DNA from 2 places in the Mesorhizobium sp. WSM4808 genome. Region 1 is predicted to be linked to the other one. Evidence: predicted binding sites of a transcription regulator. Region 1 holds the regulator's gene; the other holds the start of a gene.

Region 1 (5,438 bases):
CATTGGCGCCGAGGACGCCGAGCGCGGCCAGATCGTCGAGGCGCATGTCGTGCTGGTGCAGGGCGTCGCGCCCGACGCCCTCACCACCAAGCGCCTGCAGGACCATGTCAAGGCAATGATCGCGCCCTATAAATATCCGCGATCGGTAAAATTCATCGCCGCCCTGCCCAAGACCCAGACCGGCAAGATCCAGCGCTTCCGGCTGCGCACGGAGAAAATCGATTGAGCGAGCCATACGATCCGGCGTCCGAAGGCGCCCAGATGTCGTTCAAGGAGCGCATGTCCTACAGCGACTACCTGCACCTGGAGAAAGTGCTGGAGGCCCAAACGCCGCTGTCATCGGCGCATGACGAGATGCTGTTCATCATCCAGCATCAGACCTCCGAACTCTGGATGAAGCTCGCTCTGCACGAGATCGGCGCCGCGATCCGTTCCATCCGCGCCGACCGGCTCGAGCCGAGCTTCAAGATGCTGTCGCGCGTTGCGCGGATCTTCGAGCAGCTGAACAATGCCTGGGATGTGCTGCGGACGATGACGCCGAGCGAATACACCGAGTTCCGCGACGCGCTCGGCCAGTCCTCGGGTTTCCAGTCCTGGCAGTATCGCGCCATCGAGTTCATGGCCGGCAACCGCAACCTGGCCATGCTCGGGCCGCACAAGCACCGGCCCGACCTGAGCGGAAAGCTGGAAGCGATCCTGACCGAACCATCGCTCTACGACGAAGCGCTGCTGCTGCTTGCGCGCAACGGATTCGACATCGGTGCCGATGCCAAGCGCACGGGCTGGCGTGAGACGCGAACCGAGAATGAAGAGGTGCTGGTCGCCTGGCAAACCATTTACCGCGATCCGCAGCGCTACTGGATGTTCTACGAACTGGCAGAGAAGCTGGTCGACTTCGAGGATTATTTCCGCCGCTGGCGCTTCAACCACGTCACCACGGTTGAGCGCATCATCGGTCTGAAACGCGGCACCGGCGGCACGTCGGGTGCTTCGTATCTGAAGAAGATGCTCGAGGTGGTGCTGTTCCCGGAACTGTGGACGGTCCGCACCCGGCTCTGACATCGTCGAAATGAAAACAGCGACGCGCGGCGGCGGAACACCCTTCGCGAACAACCGGGGACTGACTGACCATGAGTGGATTTCCTGATCTCGCCGCAGTCGAAGCGATGGATGCCACAGATCCGCTGCGGGCCATGCGCGACCGTTTCATTCTGCCGGAGGGGGTGATCTATCTCGACGGCAATTCACTGGGGGCAGCGTCTCATGCCGTTTTCGGCGAGCTGCAGCAGGCGGCAACCCAGGAATGGGCCCAGGACCTCATCCGAGCCTGGAATACGGCCGGATGGTTCGAGATGCCGATCGAACTCGGCGATCAACTCGGACGCCTGATTGGAGCCGCGGCCGGCCAGACCGTCGTCTGCGACACGACGTCGACCAACATCTACAAGGTGCTGCATGCGGCGCTGGAGATGCGGCCGGGCCGGTCGGTCATCGTCGCCGAGGGTGACAGTTTCCCCACCGACCTGTACATCGCCGAAGGGGTGGCCTCGACACGGGACGGCGTCCTGCTGCGCCTCGCGGGCGTCGACGCGCCCACCATCGAAGAGCTGATCGACGAAAACGTCGCGGTGGTGCTGGTCAACCACGTCAACTACAAATCGGGTGAACTGCGCGACATGGCGGCGCTGACGCGCAAGGCTCATGCGGCCGGAGCGCTGATCGTCTGGGATCTATGCCACACCGCCGGCGCCCTGCCCGTCGAGCTCGATCAGGCAAATGCCGATTTCGCCATCGGCTGCACTTACAAGTACCTCAACGGCGGTCCGGGCGCACCGGCCTTCATCTATGCCGCGCAGCGCCATCACGGCGATATCAGCCAGCCGCTCAGCGGCTGGTGGGGCCATGCGCGGCCCTTTGCCTTCGAACGGGGGTATGTTGCCGGCACCGGTATCCGCCGCTTTCTGTGCGGCACCCAGCCGGTCCTGTCGATGCGGGCGCTCAAAGGCGCGCTTGTCATCTGGAACGACGTCGACATGGCGGCATTGCGAAAAAAGAGCGTCGCGCTGACGGAACTGTTCATCCAGCTCGTCGAAGCAAAGTGCGGCGCCTATGGCCTCACGCTGGAGACCACCCGCGACGCGACCAGGCGCGGCAGCCAGGTGTCGTTCCTTCACGATCACGGCTATCAAATCATGCGGGCGCTGATCGAGCGCGGCGTCATCGGTGATTTTCGCGCGCCATCGACCATCCGTTTCGGCTTCACGCCGCTCTATGTCGGCTACAAGGATGTGTGGCTGGCGGTTGAGGTGCTGGAGGATATTCTGCGCACGGGCGCATGGAAGGACCAGCGTTTCGCCGTCAAGGAAGCCGTTACCTGACGCAACGATCTCCGCGATTTGCCGTCGCCGCCCTCACTGCCCGGCGGATGACGGAGGGCTGAATTCCAGCCACAAATGCCAACAGACGTTGGCGTTTTGGCTCCGTTTCGTTCACGGCAAACGAACGTCCGAAGATTGATAGCGTCCCTTGTGGAGGTCGATCGGCAGATGATGCCAAGCCTTGGGTCGAGGATGAGCCACAGGGTCATTAACCATAATGATTTCAATGTGAGCAGGCGCATTGCCGTGGTTGGCGCCTGTCGATCGCGACCCGCTGGCAAGCCCAAATAATTTCAGCAGCCTTAACAAATTCATTAAACTTTAAACGGTTGCAGAACACAACTGGAACAGATAGTGTTTGTTCTGGGTTTGTTTTTCGATTCTGGTTTCAGGTAATCTGGGGGCCGCCATGCTGACACGCAAGCAACATGAACTGCTGATGTTCATCCATGAACGCCTGAAGGAGAGCGGCATTCCGCCATCCTTCGACGAGATGAAGGAGGCGCTCGACCTTGCCTCCAAATCCGGGATTCATCGGCTGATCACCGCACTTGAGGAGCGCGGCTTTATTCGCCGGTTGCCCAACCGGGCACGCGCGCTGGAAGTGCTGCGATTGCCGGACTCGATCGCGCCCGGCCTCAACGCGGCAAAGAAGTTTTCGCCAAGCGTCATCCAGGGCAGTCTCGGTCAGGGTGGTGCCCTTGGCCGGCAGATCAAGCCGGCGCCTTCGCGGATGCCCTCGCCCGGCAATGATGACGATGCGGTCTCCGCCGTGTCGATCCCGGTCATGGGCCGTATCGCCGCCGGTGTGCCGATCGATGCCATCCAGCATCAGACGCATTCGATCTCGGTGCCGCCGGACATGATCATGGGCGGTGCCCACTATGCGCTGGAGGTCAAGGGCGACTCGATGATCGAGGCCGGTATCTTCGACGGCGACACCGTCATCATCCGCAATGCCGACACGGCGAACCCCGGCGAGATCATCGTGGCGCTGGTCGATGAAGAGGAAGCGACGCTGAAGCGGTTCCGCCGCAAGGGCGCTTCGATTGCTCTCGAAGCCGCCAATCCAGCCTATGAAACCCGTATTTTCGGGCCGGACAGGGTCAAGGTGCAAGGCAAGCTCGTTGGCCTGATCCGCCGCTACTGAGGCGGCTGCGTTTCAGCCACTGGCTTCTCGGGTCTCTTGAAGGGTGGCAGCCCCCTCGCCTCGCGCGAGAATTTGCGTTGCGCATGCCAGGGCCGGTATGGGCTGTCCACGGCGAAGCTGATCGTCGCCGGCGTGGTCGCCGATTGGCGATCGAAGAAGATCGCGGCACTGCCTTTGCGAGCCAGTTGCCGCTTGGTGATGACGAGAACCAGCGGGTTGTGACAGGCGTCATACGCGGTGGCGTCATTGATGACGATCAGCTCGGCGAAACCGCAGGCTTTCCAGGTGTCCTTGCGGTCCTCGACATAGGCAATGATCGCACCGGACGTGTGCCTGGCCACGCAGACGCCTGAGGTGCAATAGAACGGCGATCCCGGCGGTAGCTCAACGGCATCCGCGACGTCGAATTGCCCGTCGCCCTTGTCGAACACCTCCGGCACGACGATGGTTTCGGATATTAGTGCGCGTTTCCAGTTGTCGACGGTGAATTCGTTCGGCCGAGCGCGGCTGACGGCGAGTTCGCCACCGCCGATCGGCAAGGCAACCAGTCGGGCGTCCTCCGAGATCAGCACATCCGGCGTGCGCGTATCCGAGACGGTCAGCAAGCCTGCCAGCGCGAATGGCAGAGCAGCGAGCCGCAGCCAAGTTGTCGCCATTGTCGCGATGACTAGGGCAATTGTCACCAGCAGGACAGATTGCTGCGAAATCAGCCCAACCGCATCGACAGGCGAACGTTCGGAGATCCAACCCGATATGGCGATCATCACCGTCAGACCCTTGCCCATCAGGTAGAGGGCCGGCCAATCCAATCCGAAAGGCATCAGCAGCGCGCTTGCGACAGCCAGGAACATGACGACGGTGACGATCGGCATAACCGCCAGATTGGCGAACAGGCTGAGCGGCGACACACGCTGAAAATGCCAGATGGCAAACAGCGTCGTGGCGCTGCCGGCGATGATGGAGGTCATGGCAAGGCCGGTTGCCGCGAGCACGAACTTTCGCGTCAGGAAACCGGGCATGGATCGCTTTGGGGGCGGCGGTCTTGCTTTTCCCGCGCGGTGAACGGCCCAGCCGGCATAGGCGCCGACCAGAGCCGCGGTCGCGGCGAACGACATCTGAAAACTCGGGCCGACCACCTCATGCGGCGACACCACGATGACGGCGATCGCCGAGATCGCCAGATTGCGCATGGTGAGTGCTGCTCGATCGAACAGCACGGCAATCAGCATCACCGCCAGCATGATGAAGCTGCGCTCGGCGGCAACGACGACTCCAGAGATGATGAGATAGGCCGCGATCGAGAACAGTGCGGCGACGGCGGCATACTTCTTGACCGGGCGACGCGCGGAAAAGTCGGGAAACAACGCGAAGGCGCCGCGCAGCAAGCCCATGATGGTGCCTGCGACCAGCGCCATGTGCAGTCCCGAAATCGAGATGATGTGGTAGATGCCGGTACGTCGCATCGCCTCATTGATGTCATCGGGAATGCCGGCGCGCACGCCGACGATCAGCGCCGCGGCGATCTCGCCTTCGGCGCCGCCGACGCTCGCCCTGATATGGTCGGCGATGGCCTCGCGGGCATTTTCCACGCTAGAGGAAATTCGGGCCGGCAGCGACATGTCGCCACCATCGCTGACGACAAGCTTGGGGTTGCCGAGAAAGAACCCGCTGCCGCCGATGCCGGCAAAATAGCTGTCGAAGGAGAAATCATAGCTGTCCGGCCGCACCGGCCCGGTCGGCGGCAAAAGCTTGGCATATCCAGTGATGAGGGAGCCTGCGGTCACGTCAGCCGGGATCTTGCGTGCCGAAAGCCGCACCCGTTCCGGCGCATAGCGCAGTTTCGGTCTTGCGGTCGATGTCACGTCGATGGTCAGCCGGATACGGCCAGTTTCCATCCGGTCGAGCGAGAC
Region 2 (5,438 bases), on a different contig from region 1:
AAGGGCCTGCTGATCGGCGAGCCGGCATCGCCCGAGGTGCAGATGAAGGTGCTGGCGATCGCCCAGCAGGATCCGGCGGTGCAGCGGGCGAACGGCGTCCTGACCGTCCATATGGGGCCGACAGAGATCGTCGCCGGCTTGAGCATCGAGTTCGAGGACCATTTGACTGCGCCCGAGATCGAAGCTTGCGTCGAGCGCCTGGAGGCGCAGCTGAAGAAGGAAATGCCGGAGATCACGCGGCTGTTCGTCAAGCCACAGACGACAGGCACCTGGGAGCAGCGGCGCAAGCTGATCGAGACCGCATCCGATCCGGCTCTGGACTAGCGCTGCGCCATTGCCTCACGGCCTTGCCCCGCTAGATTGAAGGGACTTTGGAGGAACGAAGATGAGAATAGACGGCGGCTGTCATTGTGGCGCCATCACTTACGAGGCCGAGGTCGATCCGGAAAAGACCACGATCTGCCACTGCACGGATTGCCAGCAACTGACCGGCACGGCTTTTCGCCTGACGGTTCCGGCGCCGGAAAGCAACTACCGCATCACCAAGGGCACGCCGAAAATCTACATCAAGATCGTGGCGAGCGGCGCCAAGCGCACCCAGGCCTTTTGCGCTGACTGCGGCTCGCATCTTTACGCCACGTCTGTCGGCGATGGCCCCAAGGTCTATGGGATTCGCGTGGGGACCGCGCGGCAGCGCCAGGATTTGATTCCAACACAGCAGAAATGGCACCGCTCGGCGCTGCACTGGCTGCCTGAATTTCAGGGCATGACCACGTTGGAGGAGCAATAGCGCCGGTCCGGCACCGCGCCTCAATCGTCGCCTTCGACGACCCTCAGCCTGAGCTGCCCGGTTTTCGAATCGGCAACGCGCGCGCCAGTATCGACCTTCGCGGCGGGAGCCCGTGACGCTGCGTCCGCGGCGGCATCGCCGTCGGGCTGTGCGCCGAACTCCAGCGCTTCGATCTTCTGGCCGCGCTTGGTGACCTTCGACGTCGAAACCAGGATGTCGTCGATGTCCTTGGCCGACTGGCCGAAATGGACCTGCAGCTTGCGCACCCGCTCATCGACACGCGCGACATCCTCCATCAGCCGAATGACCTCGCCCTGGATCAGGTGCGCCTGTTCGCGCATGCGGGCATCCTTGAGGATCGCCTGGATGACCTGGATCGACAGCATCAGCAGCGACGGCGAGACGATGACGATGCGGGCACGGTGCGCCTTGTGGATGATCGCCTCGAAATTCTCGTGGATCTCGGCGAACACCGATTCCGAGGGCACGAACATGAAGGCGGTGTCCTGCGTCTCGCCCTGGATCAGGTATTTTTCCGAGATATCGCGGACATGGATCTCGATGTCGCGGCGGAAGGCCTGCGAGGCGGCCTTCTGCAGGTCGGCGCCATCGGCGGCGCGGATGGCATTCCAGGCTTCGAGCGGAAACTTGGCGTCGATGGCCAGCGACGGTGCGCCGTTCGGCATCTTCACCAGGCAGTCAGGACGGCTGCCGTTCGACAGCGTCGCCTGGAATTCATAGGCGCCGTGCGGCAGGCCGTCGGCGACGATCGCCTCCATGCGCGACTGGCCGAAGGCGCCGCGCGTCTGCTTGTTGGAGAGGATCGCCTGCAGCTGCACCACCTGGCCGGCGAGCGACTGGATGTTGCCCTGCGCGACATCGATGATGGCCAGCCGCTCCTGCAATTTGGCCAGACTCTCGTGCGTGGATTTGGTCTGCTCGGTCATGGTCTGGCCGAGCCGGCCGGTCATGGCGTCGAGGCGCTGGCCGATCGATTGCGTCAGCTCCGCCTGCCGTGCGCCGAACACTTCGGCGATGGCGCCCATACGACCCTGCATTTCGGCCTGGCTTTGCAGAATGCCGGCCATCCGCACTTCCGCATCGCGGGCATGATCGGCGGCTTCCGCAGCCGCGACGGCGCGAGCCTTCGCCGACCGCCACAGCGCAATGACCAGCGCCACGAACAGGGCCAGAAACAGCAAAGCGCCGAAGGCCAGCGCATGGCCGAGCGTGACGGTTGTGGCGCCAAGCCGGGCGACAGGTTCGGAAAGGATGGTGCTCAAATCATTCATGTGGACAGCATAAACGATTCGCGCTGCCGGCACAGATCAAAACGTGAACGAGCCTCCAGCCTACCGGTTGACGCTTTTCTCTGGAGGTCTTAGGTGGAACGCCATGCCGATCAAGCCGCTCATCATCCTTCCCGACCCCATCCTGCGCCAGGTTTCCAAGCCCGTGGAGCGTGTCGACGCGCCTTTGCGCAGATTAGCCGACGACATGCTGGCGACCATGTATGACGCGCCGGGTATCGGGCTGGCGGCGATCCAGATCGGCGAACCGCTGCGCTTACTGGTGGTCGATCTGGCCAAGGAAGACGAGACGCCGGCGCCGCATGTCTTCATCAACCCGGAAATCCTGGAGAGCGCCGACGCGCGCTCGGTCTATGAGGAAGGCTGCCTGTCGATCCCGGATTATTACGCCGAGGTCGAACGCCCGGCCGCCGTGCGGGTCAAATATCTCGACCGCGACGGCAAATTGCAGGAGATGGAGGCCGAAGGCCTGATGGCGACCTGCCTGCAGCATGAGATCGACCACCTCAATGGCGTCCTGTTTATCGACCACATCTCGAAGCTGAAGCGCGACATGGTGGTGAAGAAATTCAAGAAGCTCGCCAGGGACAAGGCGCCGGGCAAGCTGGCGGGATAGGGGCCATGCCCCTTCGCGTCATCTTCATGGGTACGCCGGAGTTTTCGGTGCCGACTTTGCGCGCGATCGCCGAGGCTGGCCATGAGATATCAGCCGTCTATACCCAGCCGCCGCGCGCCGCAGGACGGCGCGGGCTGGAGTTGACGCCATCGCCGGTGCAGCGCGAGGCGGAGCGGCTGGGCATTGAAGTCCGGGCGCCGGTTTCGCTCAAGGGCGAGGCCGAGCAGGCCGCTTTCCGTGCCTTGCAGGCCGATGTCGCCGTGGTCGTCGCCTATGGCTTGCTGCTGCCGAAGGCGGTTCTCGAGGCGACCCGGCTCGGCTGCATCAACGGCCATGCCTCGCTTCTGCCGCGCTGGCGCGGTGCCGCGCCGATCCAGCGCGCCATCATGGCCGGCGACCTGGAAAGCGGCATGATGGTGATGCGCATGGAAGAGGGGCTGGACACCGGCCCGGTGGGGCTGGTTGAAAAATGCGCCATCGAACCCGATATGACAGCCGGCGATCTGCATGATCGGTTGATGAGTGTCGGTGCTGCCTTGATGGTGGAAGCGCTGGCGCGACTGGAAAGGAATACCCTGACATTCACCACACAAGCTGTTGATGGGGTGACCTACGCCAAGAAAATCGATAAATCCGAGACTCGCGTGGACTGGACTCGCTCAGCAAGTGAGGTCCACAATCATATTCGCGGCCTGTCGCCCTTTCCCGGCGCCTGGTCGGAGATAGGAATTGGCGGCCGTCAGGAGCGGCTGAAACTGCTTCGCTCGACGCTGTCGCAAGGCCTGCCGCTTTGGGAAGAGTTGGGCGAGTCGGGAGGAATTCTCGATGACCGGCTGACGGTCGCCTGCGGGGCAGGCGCGATCAGGCTGGTCGAAGTTCAACGCGCGGGCGGAAAGCCCGCTGCCGCGTCGGAGTTCCTGCGCGGGGCCAAGATCGAAAAAGGACTGAAATTCTCATGAGCATGATGTCGATACGCGCGGCAACGCCGCGGGATCGCGAGGCCATCCGCCTCGTCGACGAACACGCTTTCGGCCAGCAGGCGGAGGCCGGTCTGGTCGACGCGCTGGTGACCGGCGGCGACGCTGTTGCCGAACTGGTGGCGGAAGAGGACGGCCAGGTGGTCGGCCACATCCTGTTTTCGCGGCTGTTCGTCCAGAATGGCGGCAAGACTTTCGCGGCCGTGGCGCTGGCACCGCTGGCGGTGGAGCCCTCGTTCCATGGCAGCGGCATCGGCGGCGCGCTGATCCGCGAGGCGCATATCCGCCTCAGGGATGCCGGCGAAACGCTGGCCGTGGTGCTCGGCGACCCCATCTATTACGGGCGTTTCGGATATAGCCACACGCGTGCCGAGAACTTCGAGAGCGAATACCAGGGCGAAGCGCTGCAGGCGCTGGCCTGGGGCGACGCGCCTGAGGCCGGCAGGCTGGTCTACGCCTCCGCCTTCACCGCTCTCGCCGCGTAGGCGAGAGCGTATAGCCGCCCGGCATGCCGCGTTTTCGCCTCGACATCGAATATGATGGCGACCTGTTTGCCGGCTGGCAGCACCAGGCGGATCAGCCTTCGGTGCAACAGGCGATCGAGCGGGCGATCGAAAAATTCTGCGGCGAAGCGATCCGGCTGCGCGCCGCCGGCCGCACCGATGCCCGCGTCCATGCGACCGCGCAGGTGGCGCATGCCGACCTCGCCAAGGCGTGGCCGGGCGACAAGGTGCGCGATGCAGTCAACGCCCATCTGCAGGCGGCCGGGGCGCGCATCGCCATCCTGAAAGCGACGGTCGTCTCCGACAGCTTCGACGCCCGCTTCTCGGCCATCGGCCGCCACTATCTCTACCGCATCCTGAACCGCCGTGCCCCGGCCGCGCTCGACAAGGGCAAGGTGTGGTGGGTGCCGAAGCGGCTCGACGCCGGCGCCATGCACGAAGCGGCGAAAGTCCTGCTGGGACGGCATGATTTCACCACCTTCCGCTCAACCCAGTGCCAGGCCAACAGCCCGATCAGGACGCTGGAACGGCTCGATGTGAGCCGACAGGGCGACATGATCGAGGTCAGGGCTTCGGCGCGCTCATTCCTGCACAATCAGGTACGTTCGATGGTCGGCTCGCTCAAGCGCGTCGGCGACGGCGGCTGGACTGCGGCCGACCTGAAAACGGCGCTCGAGGCGCACGACCGCGCCGCCTGCGGCCAAGTGGCGCCGCCCGACGGGCTGTTTCTCACCGGTGTCGATTATCCAGTCGAGACGAGCCCGGACAGGCTCTGAACTCCGGCATCGTCCGGCACGGTGATGCCGAGCAGCGTCTGCAGGCCGAACAGCACCAGCAGCGAGGCGATGAACATGCCGACGAAAACGGCGGTGCCGACCGATGCGCCCCTGCCGATCGTGGCGTTGGTCATGCGCCAGGTCAGCACCATCGACAGGGCAAACAGGAACAGCGACACAAGGCTCGCAGCCTGGCTTGCGGACGACAGGAAAAGCCGGATCAGCGCCGAGGGCAGCATCAGCCAGGCGGTGATGGCCGAAGCCCAGTTGCTGGCGACGACGTAGTGGACGAAGCGGCCGCCTATGCCGGCGCGCGGCGCGATCAGGGCGAGCGCAATCAGCGGCAGCACCCAGGAGCCGATGTCGACCGTCGCCAGGCGCACCAGCATGCTGAAGCGGCCCGCGAAGGCGTCGGGATCGCCGATTTCGTTGGCGATGCCGACCCAGCCGACGATCAGCGCCGGTG

What was found. The regulator LexA, encoded in region 1, represses DNA repair genes until DNA is damaged. The targets are predictions, from matches to a motif close to TGTTCNNNNTGTGTTCNG.
Region 2: a site for LexA is predicted at 2,115-2,132, ahead of AC0L2U_RS14450 (DNA recombination protein RmuC). Genes of this name have one in related genera too.

Annotation. Positions count from the first base shown of each region.
Region 1 covers NZ_JBVVQX010000009.1:93,214-98,651, reverse strand. Annotated here, with positions in the region: gene AC0L2U_RS17845 (AMP-binding protein) at 1-226, shown strand, start outside; gene kynA (tryptophan 2,3-dioxygenase) at 223-1,059, shown strand; gene kynU (kynureninase) at 1,131-2,378, shown strand; gene lexA (transcriptional repressor LexA) at 2,788-3,528, shown strand; gene AC0L2U_RS17825 (ComEC/Rec2 family competence protein) at 3,522-5,438, opposite strand, start outside.
Region 2 covers NZ_JBVVQX010000007.1:59,720-65,157, forward strand. Annotated here, with positions in the region: gene AC0L2U_RS14440 (cation diffusion facilitator family transporter) at 1-324, shown strand, start outside; gene AC0L2U_RS14445 (GFA family protein) at 386-790, shown strand; gene AC0L2U_RS14450 (DNA recombination protein RmuC) at 811-2,082, opposite strand; gene def (peptide deformylase) at 2,186-2,716, shown strand; gene fmt (methionyl-tRNA formyltransferase) at 2,722-3,675, shown strand; gene AC0L2U_RS14465 (GNAT family N-acetyltransferase) at 3,672-4,178, shown strand; gene truA (tRNA pseudouridine(38-40) synthase TruA) at 4,202-4,972, shown strand; gene AC0L2U_RS14475 (transporter) at 4,939-5,438, opposite strand, start outside.